DNA from 3 places in the Heyndrickxia sp. FSL K6-6286 genome. Region 2 is predicted to be linked to each of the others. Evidence: riboswitches for the same ligand, from Rfam matches in the RefSeq annotation. Region 2 holds a riboswitch; each other region holds the start of a gene.

Region 1 (5,749 bases), 1.2 Mb from region 2:
CTTATCCAAAGATTTCTTTGCAATTTCAATTGCTTTTTCTTTTATTATTTTCCTTCCAATAATTAAACCTTCTGTTACATTCTCTAATGCTGTTTTATTATTAAAAAGATTATAATTTTGAAAAACAAACGCAACCTTTTGCCTGACCTCATGAATTTGTTTTTTAGTAGCTGCTTTAAGATTTACATTCATATTCCCAAAAACAGCCTGACCTTGATCGGCCCTTTCAAGAAAATTAATGCATCTTAACAATGTCGTTTTACCAGATCCGCTAGGACCAAGAATAACAACAACATCTCCTTTACTTATGCTTAAATTTACCCCTTTTAATACTTCACTTTTCCCAAATGTCTTATGCACATTCTTAATTTCAAGCATAATGTTGCCCCCCTTTTGCTGTAGTTGTTTTATAGGAGCTAAGTCTTCTTTCAAATAGCTTGAACCCATATTCCGTTATGCTACAAATAATCAAATACACAAGAAAAATATCAATATAGGCCTCAACATAGTTATATCCTACATTTGCCGCTACCTTTGCCTTTAAAGTAATTTCAGGTAAGGACATAGCATAGCCTAAGGAAGTTGCTTTTATCAGATTTACCGTAGCGGTGCAAATATTTGGCAATGCCACCACCAATGCTTGTGGAATAATAATTCTTCGATAGGCTTGAACATTCGTTAATCCCACAGATTGGGCAGCTTCTAATTGTCCTTTACTTACTGTTATTAATGAGGAACGAAATATTTCAATTAAGATTGCAATCGTATTTAGAGAAAAAACAATAAATGCATACCATATCTGATTCACCTCATAAACATTTTTATCTATATGGAGCCTAGAGAATAACGATGATATGACTAAAGGTACGCTGTTATAGATAATAAATATCTGAACGATTACAGGTGTTCCACGAACAAATGAAACATATATTCTCGAAAGTTGACTTAAAATTGGGATGCGATTAATTCTTGTTAATGCCAATAAAAAACCAAATGGTGAGGCGACTATTAATGCGACAATCGTTATAATTAAGGCAGTAGGTACGCCTGATAAAGCAACAAAAAACGTATCGACTAAAAACTCTAGATTAAAGCTACCTTGCACTCGCGTTCCTCCTTATGTTGATTTCAATGATTGTTTTCCTTTACTAAATCCCTTTTCAAATTTTAAAAATACTTGTTCGATCACAATAGAAATAATCCAATAGATGATCGATAATGCCAAATAGATCTCTAAAGCATGTGCATTATAATTGCTTGCAATAATGAGATTGGCTTTCCCCATTACATCTATTAGGCCGATCGTATATGCTAAAGAGCCTTCTTTAATTAACTCCAATAGACTGTTTCCAAAGTTTGGAATAGCTACTACAAATGCCTGTGGAAAGACAATTCTTCTATATGCCTGAAAAGGACTTAATCCCACACTAACAGCAGCCTCGAATTGCCCTTTATCCACAGATTCATACGCACTCCTTATTACTTCAGACATAAATGCACCAAACTGAAGAGAAAAAGTAATTACTACAAAAACAATTTTGTCAACATTACCAGTCTGAACTGAAAATTTTTCTAATAGTGCTGGAACCCCATAATAGACTAGAAATAACAAAACAATCGATGGCGTACATCTTAAGGCAGTGGTGTATCCATTAGCAATTTTTCTAGCAATCCTACCTTTTCCTATTTTCCCCATCGCCAAAATAAACCCTAGAATGGTTCCAAACGTTACCGATAAGCCAGTAACAATAAATGTTACTTTTAGAAAAGGAAGCAGCATTGGGATGGATTTGAATATATAAGATGCATCAAAGTATTTTTCCATTATCCCCCTCCATTTTTCCTACTTTTTCGCTTGATCTAATACTTCAAATAAATCTCTTCCGTAAAATTTCTTACTTAACTCATTCGTTTCTTTTTTCTCTTGCAGTTGTTTGATCGCTTGATCATATGCATCCGCAAATTCCTGCTCTTTTTTATTAAATAGTGGCCAGGTTTTTATTACGGCGAATTCATTATAGACAACATCATTAACTAAATGATGATAAGGACCATTTTTCTCCTCTACCTGTTTTTTAAAAGGACCCTCAATCATTACTCCACCATCTACACGTCCTTCATTCACCCATTGGACAACATCAACCGAAAAGGTTTCTCCTGCCTTGAGCTTAATTTTATTATCTGGGTGTGACTGATTATATTCATCAATAACTGTATACTGAGCATTATTTGCGGCAATCGGTGCGAGGGTGTATCCCGCAGAAGCAAAGTCTTCTAAACTTTTAATCTCCTTATTTTCTTTCTTTAATACAAGTCCTGTACTACTCAGTCCAAGAAATTCTTTAGGATAAATAAACTTCTTTGTCCTTTCTTCAGTCCAGAATGCATTTTTTACTCCAACCTGAAATTTCCCTTGTTCTACCCCTAATAGTAAATCATCACTCGTTGTACCTACATACTCAAATTCATATTCAGGTAAGAGTTCATCGACTAATTTCATGACCTCTACATCATACCCAGTTGGATTCCCATTCTCATCTATGTATGAAATGGGCTTGGAGGATTGATCAAAAGCTACTTTTACCTTTCGAATCTTGCTACCATTTTCATCGGTTGATGAATGATTTGCTGATGTTGTACAGCCTGCCAATAACATAACGAATGTCAAGCAACTAATAATGCTAACTACCTTCCTTTTGTCCTCCATGAAAAAAATCCCCTCTCTTTACATTTTTCTGTACCGTAGCCAACAAAAAGGATATCATCTTCAACTACCCACTTTTTCATCACCCCTAAAAATCGAAAAACCTTTCTTCTACCGAAAAGAAGAAAGGCTCAAAATACTTGAACAATCTCCTCTTATCTTTCAGAACCTATTTGCTCTGCTGGAATTAGCACCGTTTAATCAAGGAGATTAAGGTTGCCGGGTATCATAGGGCCAGTCCCTCCACCGCTCTAGATAAGAAAAAACTAAATTATATATTCCTATAAGAAAACTTGGAATTGCTTAAAATTTAATATATCCAGTATTCTGACTATTGTCAAGTATAAAAAAAAGGAGTATAAACTCCTTTCATCCCTAATCATCGATTTTAATGGATCCCCTTACTCATAAATGATTCAAACTGCTCAGTCTTTAAAGGCTTACTATATAAATACCCTTGTACTTCATCACATTGAAACGATTGAATAATATTAAATTGTTCAACTGTTTCAATTCCTTCTGCAACAACCTTCATCCTTAGCCCATGTGCTAATTCAATAATTGCCTTTGTTAGGGCAGCATCTTGAGAGTCCAAATGAATATTTTGTATTAACGAACGATCAATCTTAACATATTCAAATTGAAATTGTTTCAAATAGGTAATAGAAGCATATCCTGTACCAAAATCATCTAAAGAGAATGTAATCCCTCTTTCTTTAAAATCTTTTATCGAATCATAGACTATCTTTTCATTTTGCATAATAATTCTTTCAGTGATTTCAAATTCAAGCAAGTTTGGACTAATCCCAGTATCTTGCAAAATTTGCATTACACCTATACTCCAGTTTCTTTTCAAGAAACTTTTCGGTGAAATATTAATTGAAACAGGGACGACCGGCATGGATTGAACTTGCCAATGTCTTATTTGTTCACATACATATCGAATAACCCAGTCTCCAATTTCTACAATTAAGCCTGATTCTTCAGCAAAAGGAATAAATTCTCCTGGATGGACAAGTCCTCGTTCTGGATGCTCCCAACGTATTAATGCCTCAGCACTAACCATTTTATTTGTTTTAACATCAATTCTAGGTTGAAAATCAACCCTAAACTCATTGTTAGTTAATGCTCTTCTTACATCCTTTTCAAAGAATGTAGATTTATTTGGACACTTCATTATTGATTGAGAATATAAAACATAATTATCCTTCCCAAGATCCTTTGCTCGATAGAGAGCACTATCTGTATTTTTTAGTAAAGTCCATGCATCCTTACCATCTAAAGGATATTGACAAATCCCTACACTTGCAGAAACATACAACTCATAATCATTTATTGTAAACGGCTCTTTTATTCCTTGAATAATTTGTTCCCCTACTTGATTTAAATCATAAATATACTTGTCATTTCTTAACAAAATGGCAAATTCATCCCCACCGATTCTAGCAACCAATTCTTTATCAGGTATCATTTCAACTAATCGGTGTCCGATCTGTATCAATAGTTCATGGCCAATATCATGGTTTAAAGAGTCATTAATGTATTTGAATCGATCCATATCCAGAAAAATAACGGCAAATGATTGATTTTTTTCCTGTGAATCCTCAATCAATGAATGCAATACTTCATCAAACATTCTTCTATTCGGTAAATCCGTCAAATAATCATGATAGGCAAAATAAGCAATTTGCTCCTCATTGCTTTTTTGTTCTGTTATGTCCGAAATAATTCCATCCAGTCTTGTAATGTCTCCCTTTTCGTTAATAAAAGGAATCGTTTGATCCTGCAGCCAACGAATCGAACCATTCTTATGAATGATTCTGTACTGATGATGAATGGATTTCCCTTTCTTTAACTCACTTTGCTTCTCAAAATAAATGGAATGATCTTGCTCATAAATAATATCCTTCCATAGAAAGGAATTGGTCATCATCTCCTCAGAAGAATAACCTGTAATATTATGAAGCCCTTCAGAAACAAATAATATTTTTTTAGTCTTGAGATCTTGTGACCAAATACATACTTCTAGATTATTGCAAATTTTTTTAAACTGCTCTTCATTTTCTTTGAGCTTCTTTTCAATTCCCTTACTTTTCGTTATATCTTTAGCAATACCAAATATAGCAACGATCTTTTTGTGTTTAATAATAGGAATTAAATTAATATTTACTTCAATGGCAGACCCATTTTTATGTAGTAAGGCAATGTCGTAATTTTCAGGTCTACCATTACATGCTTGTTGAAAGTAATAAATGGAATGATCTAATGATTCTGGTGCTACATACTTTTTAAACGAACCATATATTTCACTACTATCATATCCAAACATTGAGGGGACCTTATTATTAAATGATAGAACATTCCCTGTTAGATCTAATGTAAATATAAGATCGGGGTGATGATCTAAAATCGACTGATAAGCTTGATTAAAATTATATAAATGATCATCTTGTTCATACTTTTTTATCTCTACTGAATCCATTATCCCTTTATATGCCTCTTTACCATCGGAACCCATGATATTCCCCTCCACTACCTTGGATAAATAAAACTGTCTGAATTTGTCGAAAAAAGGAATATTTTCATGTTATTATTTCACTTTTTATAATCGTAGTCAATGGTTAGGAAATTAATACCTATTAACCAGCATATTTATACATTCGATAATGAATTGGACTAATAAAAAGTGCCTCCCCATATAAGGAGAGACACCTCTAATTAGTCAAATAAATCACCAAGAATATCCATCATCGATTTTTTCTTTTTATGTTTCGGTGGATAGGAATGTTTGTTATATTTTTTATCATATTCTTTGGAATAGTGTTTTTCCTGGAAGGATCTTTCTTCTGATGGATAGGACTGATAATATTGCTGATCATCTTTTAAGCCCTGTGTAATTTTTTCTAATTCTCCTCGATCTAACCAAACACCTTTACAATTAGGACAAATATCAATTAATACATTTTCCTTTTCTACTTCTTTCATACTTACATTATCACAAACAGGACATTTCAATGATATTCCCTCCACTCGATATGATTTATG
Region 2 (5,749 bases):
TCTTCAAGACCATATTGGCTCAATTTAAAATAATTTGCTCCGTATGTATTGGTCTGAATTACCTGTGCACCTGCTTGTATATAAGCTTGATGAATATTAATTATTTCATCTGGGTGAGACAAATTAAATTCCTCATAGCAAGTATCCTTCCCGTAAGAATAAAGAAGGGTTCCCATCGCACCATCTGCTACTAGTACAGAAGATTTTAGTTTCTCAACAATGTTCATCCGAACCACACTCCCCCTTTTAATGCTAATCGGCTATACATGCTCGGTAACCTCGCCAATTTTACTAGGTAAAATTCTACTGCCAATTTTACTAGGTAAAATTTTACTGCCAATTTTACTAGCTACTAATAGGGCTTGCTCAATGTCCTTAATTAAGTCATCCACATTTTCTAATCCCACAGATAAACGTAATAATCCATCTGTAATTCCTCTTTTCTCTCTTTCCTTTTTCGGCATTGCAGCATGGGACATTGTAGCCGGATAGGACAGAATGGATTCAACGGCACCCAAACTAACAGCAAACACAGGAATCTTAAGACTTTCAACAAATAATTTAGTGGTTGCCTGATTAGGTAAGCTAAAAGAAAGAACCGCACCTGCTCCTGATGATTGTCGAAAATGGACGGAGTGTCCTGGGTGAGTTGTAAATCCTGGATAATATACCGCTTCAATCAGTGGATGACTTTGCAAACGTAATGCAATCTCATTTGCCGACTGGGAGGATTGCTTCAGTCGAACACCTAATGTTTTCATCCCACGTAATAGTAGCCAGCAATCATGGACTCCTAAAATTGAGCCAAATGCATTTTGAATATAGCCTAATTGTTCCGCCAATTGTTCATCTTTAACCACAGCTAGACCTGCAACGACATCACTATGACCGGATAAAAACTTTGTCGCACTATGTATTACAATATCCGCTCCCAACTCAAGTGGTCTTTGCAAAAAAGGAGTCATGAATGTATTGTCAACAAAGACGAAACAATTTTTAGCTTTGGCTAATCTCACCACTTCTTTTATATCTGTAATGTGCAAAAGTGGATTAGAAGGCGTTTCAACATAAACTACTTTCGTGTTTGGTTGAAAGGAACGGGCTACTTCACTTAAATCCGTCATATTGACAAAGGTATGTTCAATCTTAAATCTTGACAGGACCTGAGTAATCATTCGAAATGTACCACCATACACATCTTCCGAGATTAAAACATGGTCTCCAGCAGAAAGAAGCATAAAAGCAGAAGAAATAGCGGCCATCCCAGATGCAAAGGCAAATCCTTTGGCCCCCCCTTCTAAATCCGCAATCATATCCTCGAGTACCTTACGAGTTGGATTACCAGAACGACTATAATCATATGGCCCAAATTGATCAAATTGATGTTGATGAAATGTTGAAGAATAATGAATCGGTGGATTGACAGCCCCTGTAGCCGAGTCGATAAATGCTGATTGAGAAGTAAGTCTTGTTTCAATATCAAAATCATTTTGGCTTCTACTCATAGGAATTGTTCCTCCTTCTGAAGCAACTGAAAAGCCTGTTCAAGATCGTTCTTTATGTCTTCAACATATTCAATTCCTACAGAGAAGCGAAGCAATCGATTACAGACTCCATTCTTTATTCTAATTTCCTCAGGTATATCTCCATGAGTTTGCGTGGCAGGATAAGTAATAAAGCTTTCAACTCCACCTAAGCTTTCAGCAAAAGTTATAAGCTTTAAGTTCCTTAAAAACGGCGAAATCCACTCCTCTTTTTCCAAACGAAAAGAAACCATCCCACCTCTACCCGGATACAAAACATCAGTTACTTCTTGACGTTCATTTAAAAATTCCACTAGATGTTTTGCATTATCTACATGCTTCTCCATTCGTAATGCTAAAGTTTTCAAGCCTCTTATTAACAGCCAAGAATCAAAAGGTGATAATACTGCACCTGCACCATTATGAAAGGCAGAAAGCTTCTCACATATCTCTTTGCCCTTTGCCACAACAAGTCCAGCAAGTACATCATTATGTCCACCAATGTACTTCGTTGCGCTATGCACAACAATATCAGCACCAGAAAGAATTGGTTTTTGAAGATATGGAGTTAAAAAAGTATTATCGACAATGAGCAATAGTTGGTGATCTTTAGTAAAAGTGGCCACTTTCGTAATATCCGTTTCCACCATCAGTGGATTAGTAGGTGTTTCAATAAAGATCGCCTTTGTTTTTTCAGTGATTGATTCATTTACTAACTCAATATCATTTACATTTATATATTTCGTTACGATTCCATATGCCTTCGCATAATGTTCAAATAGGCGATAGGTTCCCCCATATAAATCATCAGATGCAATTAATTCATCTCCACTTTCAAAAAGAGATAATACCAATTGTATAGCTGCCATTCCAGAACTGCAGGCAAATCCTTGATCTCCCTCTTCTAATTTCGCAAAGCTATCTTCTAGCAACGCACGAGTTGGATTTTTGGTTCGTGAATAGTCAAACCCTGTTGACAATCCTATTCCCTCATGTCGATAAGCAGTCGATAAAAAAATAGGTGGATTGACTGCTCCTGTCTCGGATTCACTTCGATTACCAATTTGAACAAGATTCGTTTCAATATGATGATTGCTCAATTTAAACTTCCTCCCTCATTTTTACTTGGACTATGAGGAGAACATACAACTAAAAAAGGGACTTCTATAAGAAGAAGTCCCAATTAGCCATTAGATTCTCCTTATCGTTCAGGTTATAAAACCTGCTGGAATTAGCACCATATCAATCATGTTGACTGGTTGCTGAGGCGTCATAGGGCCAGTCCCTCGACCTCTCTAGATAAGATTTAACTATATAGTTTATGTGTTAAAATTTTCAAACTTAATGTTAAATGTACAATAAAATTATTAAATAATCAAGATTTTTTAACTTCATTTAATTATTCGAATTTTTCCTGCCTACTCTCTCATATAGGTCCATTAAATAAACACACCACTCGCTAACCTGCTGTTAAAACTGCATATCCTAAAGTATAATGTCTGTTCACAACAAATATAGTTAAACATTCACATCGGTCTTCCAAACGAGTCATTTATTAATGGATGTTTTCGTATCGTTTGTTGCTCTTATAAAAGCCCAACTACCATCTTTTTCCCCAATAAAAAATTCCTGCAATTCTTATGCTTATTGTAACTCTTTTCTCTAGTAAAAATTTAAAGGTGTAGCGATCTTCAGCCGATAGTTATTCGTTAAAACTATACTTAAATAGCAAGGATGTTTAAAAAAGAGCCTTATTAATCAAAGGAAAAGATGTATAAATGATTCAATGCCGTTGAATCAGCTTATTTTTTCTTTTGATACGAGTTCCGGATAGCCATAGCTGCCATGTTCACTTAAATCGAGTCCAATGGTCTCTTCTTCTTCAGTGACACGAAGCCCCTTCATCATTTTCTTCATTACAAATAAAATGACATATGATACAAGAAAGGCATATAACCCAGAAGCGAAAACGCCCATAAACTGTACTCCTAATTGATGAAATCCCCCTCCGTAAAATAAGCCTGGTGATCCAACAGTTGCAAGTTCCTTTGTAGCAAAAAATCCTGTAGACAATGTTCCCCATATACCCGCTGTCCCGTGAACTGATAATGCATATATCGGATCATCAATGTTTCTTTTATCAAAAAATCTCATGCTATAAAATACTAAAATACCAGCGATAAAGCCAATAACTACTGCTGCCCACGTAGCTACAAACGCACATGATGCTGTAATCGCTACTAGCCCTGCCAATGCTCCATTTAAAATTGCCGGTACATCTGCCTTTCCTAGCAATAACCACGATATAAGAAGTGCCCCTAATGCTCCTGATCCCGCAGCTAAGTTTGTATTTAAAGCAACAAATCCAAAAAACCCTTCTGAGACAGATAATGTGCTGCCTGCATTGAAACCAAACCAACCAATCCACAAAATTAAAACTCCTAATGCAGTAAACACCTGGTTATGTCCCAAAATTTGATTAACTGAACCATCCTTATTGTACTTACCTATTCTTGGTTTCAATAATAATGTTGCTGCTAAGGCGGCCATTGCCCCCGTCAAGTGAACAACTGTAGACCCTGCAAAATCTTGCTTACCATGCTCAGCAAGCCAGCCACCACCCCAAATCCAATGGGCAATTACTGGGTAGACCATTATCGAAAATAAGATAGAAAAAATCACATAAGTGGAGAATTTAGCACGTTCAGCAAAACCACCAAATGCAATGGTTAATGCAATTGTCGCAAATGCTAATTGGAATAAGAAGAAGACAGAAGAAGAAAGTTCACCATTCAATTCATTGCTCGAGTAAAAAAAGTGTGATAGTCCAACAAAAAAGTTAGAGTTTTCACCAAATATAAATGCATACCCACAGGCCCAAAAAATAAGTGATCCAATCCCAAAAGTAAAAATTGTTTTTCCAGCTATATGTCCCGCGTTTTTCATTCGTGTAGATCCACACTCCAGTAAAATGAATCCCCCTTGCATGAGGATAACTAAGATAGCCCCCAACATTACCCACATATTGTTCATTAATATCTCTACTGCCATATAAAAACCCTCCCTGTAAGTTTAATTGCATAATTCATGTTAAAAAATCTAACATGATTACATTTTTTCTTATTATTTTAGTGGATTTTAAGCGTGTGTCAATAGAGAATTGTAAAAAATCTAAAAATTAATGTTAAAAAACATTACACGAAATTAAAAAGACCAAAAAAAGAGGCTTAAGCCCCTAAATATTTTTCAAATAATTGTTCCTTCGACATTAATAAATATGTTGGTTTTTTTCTTTTTATCTTTCTAATTGACAAGGATGTTGTAGAAAGAAGATAGATAGGCATTTGCGATATTCGCTTAAAATGAATATAAAATCCGTTTTCTGGATACATTAGCTCAAACCCAAGTTTCTTCACACCCTTATTGAGCATCGTAATTCCGATAATTCCCTTTATATCATCAACCTTACGATGATTTTCCAGAAACATAGCTAAAATTGGCATCGATTGTTCCACCATTCGATAAATCGCTCGTGTTCTGTGTAATGAATCATTCACTTTAATCACTTCCTTCAGTATACGAACATTATGAAGATGAATTTTAAGCAAACGATCATTTTTTGTAATTAAAGTTCCATCTGATAAAAGAAAATCCTTCCCTTTATATTTGGTCAACTTTACCCGAAACACAGCTTTTCTGTTTTGAAATGTACCAATATATTTCAGCCTTCTAACTAAATGATAAAAAGGATCAAATAATGTCCACAAAGAGATGATTGAATGTCGTATAAACAAAATGATCTTATCCCCTTTCAACTAACCATCTTTTTATAGGATGAGCATCTTCCTGCGTTTTCAATCTCTTATAAAGCTGGTAAATAGTATAGCGGTATAAAAATAAACTCCCACACAATCATTCAGTGAGGAGTTTATTGACATTGATATTATATGCAAAATACTTATTTAGATTTCCTTTCTTCTATAGGAAATAAGCTTATTTTTCACTAAAAAACCAGCACTTTTATATAATTTTAATGCCTTCTCATTTTCTGCAGCTACACATAATTGAATTTCTTCAATCGAAAAATGGTTAAAGAGTTGAAATAAAGCAGACCTTATCAATCGTTTTCCGACACCTTTTTTACGATGGTCTTGCGAGACACCAATATATTCCAGACTTCCTTCATGAAATTCAGGATTTGCCTCGAAATATACATAGCCCTGTAA
Region 3 (5,749 bases), 950 kb from region 2:
ATTTTATTGGTACCCTAAATGTGGGACATGTCGCAAAGCAAAGAAATGGTTAGAGGAACATCAAATCTCCTTTAACGAAGTACATATTGTAGATAATCCTCCTTCTCGTGAGGAATTAGAAAAGCTTTACAAAAAAAGCGACTTAGAGTTAAAGAAATTTTTTAATACGAGTGGTCAAAAATATCGTGAACTAGGGCTAAAAGATCGCATCCCAACGGCTAGTGAAGACGAACTATTGGATCTGCTCGCATCAGATGGGATGTTAATTAAACGTCCTCTATTAACTGATGGAGATAAAGTAACCGTTGGATTTAAAGAAGAAATGTATAAGAATACATGGGCTTAAGCTAGTATTCTTGCTAACAAAAGTGTTTTATGTAAATATTAATTTGATAAATCTTTGGAGGGATCTTTGAATGAGTTTACCTAAAGAATTACGTTATTCTGAAGAACATGAGTGGGTAAAGAAAGAGGGAGAAAGCCTACGTATCGGTATCACAGATTTCGCACAATCTGAATTAGGTGATATTGTATTTGTTGAACTTCCTGAAGTTGGAGATGAAGTAACAGCGAATGAACCATTTGGTAGTGTTGAGTCAGTTAAGACAGTTTCTGAATTATATGCACCTGTAAGTGGTAAAGTAGTTGCTGTGAATGAAGAATTAAGCGATAGTCCAGAATTTGTTAATGAATCACCATATGAAAAAGCATGGATGATTGTTGTTGAACCATCTAATATTGGTGAATTAGATGATCTTATGACTGCTGAAGCATATGAAGAAATGATTAACGAAGACTAATAAATAGATAAAAAACTAGGGTTGTTTCCGAGTAACTTGGGACAACCTCATTTTTTTATTTATACCTTTATCAATCTTAATTTTTTCTTGAAAAATTATAGCCAAGTATTATAAAGGCTATATTATAAATATAGAAATTCACAAGAGGACGATCATAATGAAAGAATGGACAAAGGAAGAGATTACAGAAAATACAAGGAAGATCAAGCAACTAGCATTATACTTTTATACACCTTTATGCGGGACATGTCAGGTAGCGGGGAGAATGCTCGATATTGTGGAAAATTTAGTACCACAGTTTGAATTTAGAAAAGCTGATTTAAATTATATGCCAGAAATGGCTGAGAAGTATTCAATTGAGAGTGTCCCCTGTTTATTAGTATTTCAAGAGGGAATTTGTTTGGAAAAAATATATGCTTTTCAATCGGTTACTCATTTGTATGAGCTTTTAAAACAAATAAATAAAGATGATTAAAACATTTCTGAATAGACCATTTACTTTTTCTCCTCACGCGATTATGATTATTTAGGGTATCGAAATAATCGGGTGGGGGATTTTTTTTATGAAATGGGCAAATAGGTGGAAACAGCAATGGGGAGGTTATAACTCGAATATAAGAAATGCCATTTATGGAAACGTTTTTACGCAAATTGGTTTGGGTGTTTTTATGGTCATTTACAACTTCTATATTCGTGAACTCGGTTTCCCAGATCAGATGAATGGGCAGGTCATCTCAATGACATCCCTGGCAACAGCCATTATTCTGATTCCAGCAGGAATATTAAGTGATAGACTGGGAAGGAAAAGAGTTATAATATATGGATTAATTTTTACAGGAGTTACATTATTTCTTCGAAGTATTATTGAGCCAAGAACACTTCTCCTTATGGCAGCTTTTTTAACTGGTTTAACCCAAGCATTTATACAAGTTTCATCCGTTCCTTTATTGGCTGAAAACTCTACAGCTGAACAACGTGTCAAACTGTTTTCACTACATTTTGGATTGATGACAGCTGCTAATGTGATTGGAAATATATTTGGGGGAGTACTTTCTGACTTACTTGAATGGATCTATAGTCCGATTATTAGTATTCGGATTACTTTAATAATTGGCGCAGTTATATTTTTGATCGGAATATTGCCAATAATGAGACTGAAGGAAATGAAAACAGATGTAAACAACGATAAAAATAATAATAAGCGCTTCATTTCATTCAAAGAACAAAAGGAAAGTCTTAAATTAATCATCTTTTTTGCCATTGCACAATTATTAATCGGTTTTGGTGCAGGACTTGTAATCCCTTATTTAAATTTATACTTTGCTGATCGATTTAATGCTTCAAATACAACGATTGGATTTATTATTTCGATGGGGCAGGCAGCAACCGCCATCGCTATGTTTATTGGTCCATTTGTAGTAAGTAAAGTAGGGGAGGTTAAGGCAGTTGTCTTTTTGCAATTGGCTTCTCTCCCATTTTTATTATTAACGGGATTTACTCATAGTTTATTACTTGCAGCAATTGGGTTTTTATTCAGGCAGGCTTTAATGAATGCAGGAAATCCAATTCAAATGTCATTAATGATGTCTAAAGTTGATAATTCAGTGAAGGGTCTTGCAAACTCTGTCAATCAAATGGTATTTAATTTAGGATGGGCGTTGATGGGGCCAGTTTCAATGGGAATTGTTTCACGAAATGGTTCTTATAATGGCTACGCCATTGTTTTTTCAATCACATGTTTTTTATATTTAGTGGGGTCGATCTACTTTTTTATTGTCTTTAAATCTTTTGGAAGCAAAAAAGATCATCCTCCTATTTCAAAAGTAGTATAAATACTTATGACAAATTTCTTGGGAAATAAATAGATAATGATTTTATTCGACAAGAATTTTTTATGTATTTTATATCTTGAAAAAATTGTAGAACGATAGATAGAGGATTTTCTATTCAAAAAATGAATAAGTGTATAAAAGATAAACGAGAAATGGGTGATCTTTGTGGATTCATTTTTTGAAAGACTGATTCAAGAGTTGGATAATCGAAAACATTTGAATGCCTTATTTCCAAACCGTCCTATTATGATAAAATTTGTTTGCGATAAAGAGGAATGGGGATTGTATATTTCTAAAAATAGCTGTTCTATAATGAAAAAAGATATAGGCGAATCGAATTTAGAAATACATGCCTCCAAACCAATACTATGTCATCTTTTAAATGGTCATATTCGCTTAAGTCAATTAGTGAAAAATAACGAACTTACATTATATGGCTCCTATCGCTTATCACTTTTACTTGAATCGATTTTATGGCTAAGTAAAGACTATCAGATTGCATGAATGGAGAACTATATTTCTTGTGATTTTTTGTTGACAGTCATTAACCATCATGATAGAATGACTTTTGTACTAAATTAAGTCTTTGATATTGAAAGTTTAATAACGGGATTTTTTGTTTGAAAGATTAACAATTACATATATATGTGCTCTTATCAAGAGAGGTGGAGGGATGTGCCCTATGAAGCCCGGCAACCGTCAGATATCTGAAATGGTGCCAATTCACACAAAGTTTTTAACTTTGGAAGATGAGAGGAAGGTTTCATAATTATTCATGCCTTTCTGTCATTTTGCAGAAAGGCATTTTATTTTGCCCAGATTATTGGAATACTAGGCGTCATATACAAGTGAGGTGGACAGCATGATAACCGTTCAAAAAGTAAAAAAAATATTTTCTACAAAAAATGGAGAAGTTACAGCAGTTAATGACATTAACATTGATATAAATAAAGGTGAAATTTTTGGTGTTATTGGCTATTCAGGTGCCGGGAAAAGTACGTTAATCCGTATGTTAAATGGTCTAGAAATTCCAACCTCGGGTAAGATTCATGTAGCTGGGAAGGAAATTTCAAGTATAAAGGGTGCAGAGCTAAGAAAAGCAAGACAAGGCATTGGAATGATATTTCAGCATTTTAATCTTCTTTGGTCACGTACTGTTAGGGAAAATATTTCTTTTCCTCTTGAAATCGCGGGTGTATCAAAACAGCAGCGTAGAAAAAAAGTAGACGAATTAATTAAGCTTGTTGGATTAGATGGAAGGGAAGAAGCATACCCTTCACAGCTTAGTGGTGGACAAAAGCAACGTGTAGGTATTGCCCGTGCTTTAGCAAATGACCCTCAAGTACTTTTATGTGATGAGGCGACTTCTGCATTGGACCCACAGACTACAGATTCTATTTTGGATCTATTAGTGGATATTAATAAAAGACTTGGATTAACGATTGTGCTAATTACCCATGAAATGCATGTGATTAGGAAAATTTGCCATCGAGTTGCTGTTATGGAAAATGGTCAGGTTGTTGAGATGGGAAGCGTACTTGATGTGTTTAGAAAACCTCAAGAGAAAATAACAAAACGTTTCGTTAGACAACTCACAGAACCTGAAGATACCCATGAAACAGTACAACAACTATTAAATATGTATTCAAGTGGACGATTAGTGAAGATTACTTTTATTGGAGGTTCTGCTGAACAACCGATTATAACTGATCTTATTAGGAATTATTCTCTTTCTGTAAATATTATTCAGGGCAACATCTCACAAACACAGAATGGATCATATGGGACATTGTTCATTCATGTAGATGGTGAGGAAGAAGAAATAAATAAGGGATTAACTTATTTACAAAAACAACAGGAGATTGAGCTAGAGGTGATGAAGGCAGATGCTTGAGAAATACTTTCCAAACGTAGATTGGGTTTCTATGTGGGATGCCACTAAAGAAACTATATATATGTCATTCTGGTCCGTGATTGCAACATTTGTAATCGGAATATTATTAGGTTTGTTATTGTTTTTTACAGCGAAAGGAAGTTTATGGGAAAACCGTGCAATAAACACAATTATCTCAGCAATTGTTAATGTTTTTCGTTCGATTCCTTTCATTATATTAATTGTTCTTTTAATTCCATTTACTAAAACAATTGTCGGTTCCATAATTGGGCCAGAAGCAGCTTTACCTGCATTGATTATAGGTGCGGCACCTTTTTATGCAAGATTAGTGGAGATTGGTCTAAGAGAAGTCGATAAAGGCGTTATTGAAGCAGCGAGGGCTATGGGTGCCAAGATGAGTACCATTATATTTAAAGTATTATTACCAGAATCAATGCCGGCCATTGTTTCAGGTATAACTGTTACATCCATTGCTATTGTAGGGTATACCGCAATGGCAGGTGCAATTGGTGCCGGCGGATTAGGAAATCTAGCCTATTTAGATGGTTTCCAAAGAAATCGTACAGATGTTACTTTTGTAGCTACAATTATAATTTTAATTATCGTTTTCATCATCCAGATGATTGGAGATTTAATTACAAGAAAAATAGATAAGCGATAACTTCATATTAAAGAGGAGGAAATACAAATGAAAAAATGGTTAGGTATACTTTTTGCAGCATTGCTTGTGTTTGGATTAGCGGCCTGTGGTTCTTCAGATGAAAAATCAAAAGGCGATGGTAAAGAAACAACTTTAGTAGTAGGAGCTTCAAATACTCCGCATGCAGTGATTTTGGAACAAGCAAAGCCTATTTTGAAGAAAAAGGGCATCAATCTTAAAATTGAGAAGTTCACAGATTATGTTTTACCGAATAAAGCATTAGATGGAAAAGATTTAGATGCTAACTATTTTCAACATATTCCTTATTTAGAAAAACAAATCAAAGAATTTGGATATGACTTTGTAAATGCAGGTGGCATTCATATTGAACCGATGGGGATTTATTCAAAAAAATATAAATCTCTAGATGAACTTCCGGATGGTGCTAAAATATTAATGAGTAATTCTGTCGCTGATCACGGTCGTATTCTAACATTGTTTGAAGAAAAAGGCTTAATTAAGCTTAAAGATGGTGTAAATAAGGATGAGGCAACGATTAAAGATATTGCTGAAAATCCAAAAA

Evidence for each region. A riboswitch is a leader RNA that binds a small molecule or an ion and turns the genes downstream of it on or off. The one in region 2 is predicted to bind S-adenosylmethionine.
Region 1: it holds a riboswitch for S-adenosylmethionine, as region 2 does, so the genes downstream of both, MHI39_RS22955 (transporter substrate-binding domain-containing protein) here and MHI39_RS02535 (methionine biosynthesis PLP-dependent protein) in region 2, are expected to answer to the same signal.
Region 3: it holds a riboswitch for S-adenosylmethionine, as region 2 does, so the genes downstream of both, MHI39_RS06925 (methionine ABC transporter ATP-binding protein) here and MHI39_RS02535 (methionine biosynthesis PLP-dependent protein) in region 2, are expected to answer to the same signal.

The regions. Positions count from the first base shown of each region.
Region 1 covers NZ_CP152029.1:4,545,297-4,551,045, forward strand. Annotated here, with positions in the region: gene MHI39_RS22940 (amino acid ABC transporter ATP-binding protein) at 1-378, opposite strand, end outside; gene MHI39_RS22945 (amino acid ABC transporter permease) at 371-1,105, opposite strand; gene MHI39_RS22950 (amino acid ABC transporter permease) at 1,118-1,825, opposite strand; gene MHI39_RS22955 (transporter substrate-binding domain-containing protein) at 1,844-2,707, opposite strand; SAM riboswitch class I at 2,857-2,966, opposite strand; gene MHI39_RS22960 (EAL domain-containing protein) at 3,093-5,222, opposite strand; gene MHI39_RS22965 (zf-TFIIB domain-containing protein) at 5,423-5,719, opposite strand.
Region 2 covers NZ_CP152029.1:463,235-468,983, reverse strand. Annotated here, with positions in the region: gene MHI39_RS02545 (bifunctional homocysteine S-methyltransferase/methylenetetrahydrofolate reductase) at 1-227, opposite strand, end outside; gene metC (cystathionine beta-lyase) at 261-1,505, opposite strand; gene MHI39_RS02535 (methionine biosynthesis PLP-dependent protein) at 1,502-2,623, opposite strand; SAM riboswitch class I at 2,722-2,829, opposite strand; gene MHI39_RS02530 (ammonium transporter) at 3,321-4,574, opposite strand; gene MHI39_RS02525 (hypothetical protein) at 4,751-5,317, opposite strand; gene MHI39_RS02520 (GNAT family N-acetyltransferase) at 5,486-5,749, opposite strand, start outside.
Region 3 covers NZ_CP152029.1:1,408,637-1,414,385, forward strand. Annotated here, with positions in the region: gene MHI39_RS06900 (arsenate reductase family protein) at 1-346, shown strand, start outside; gene gcvH (glycine cleavage system protein GcvH) at 417-800, shown strand; gene MHI39_RS06910 (thioredoxin family protein) at 958-1,275, shown strand; gene MHI39_RS06915 (MFS transporter) at 1,364-2,632, shown strand; gene MHI39_RS06920 (hypothetical protein) at 2,798-3,136, shown strand; SAM riboswitch class I at 3,283-3,388, shown strand; gene MHI39_RS06925 (methionine ABC transporter ATP-binding protein) at 3,495-4,526, shown strand; gene MHI39_RS06930 (methionine ABC transporter permease) at 4,519-5,187, shown strand; gene MHI39_RS06935 (MetQ/NlpA family ABC transporter substrate-binding protein) at 5,215-5,749, shown strand, end outside.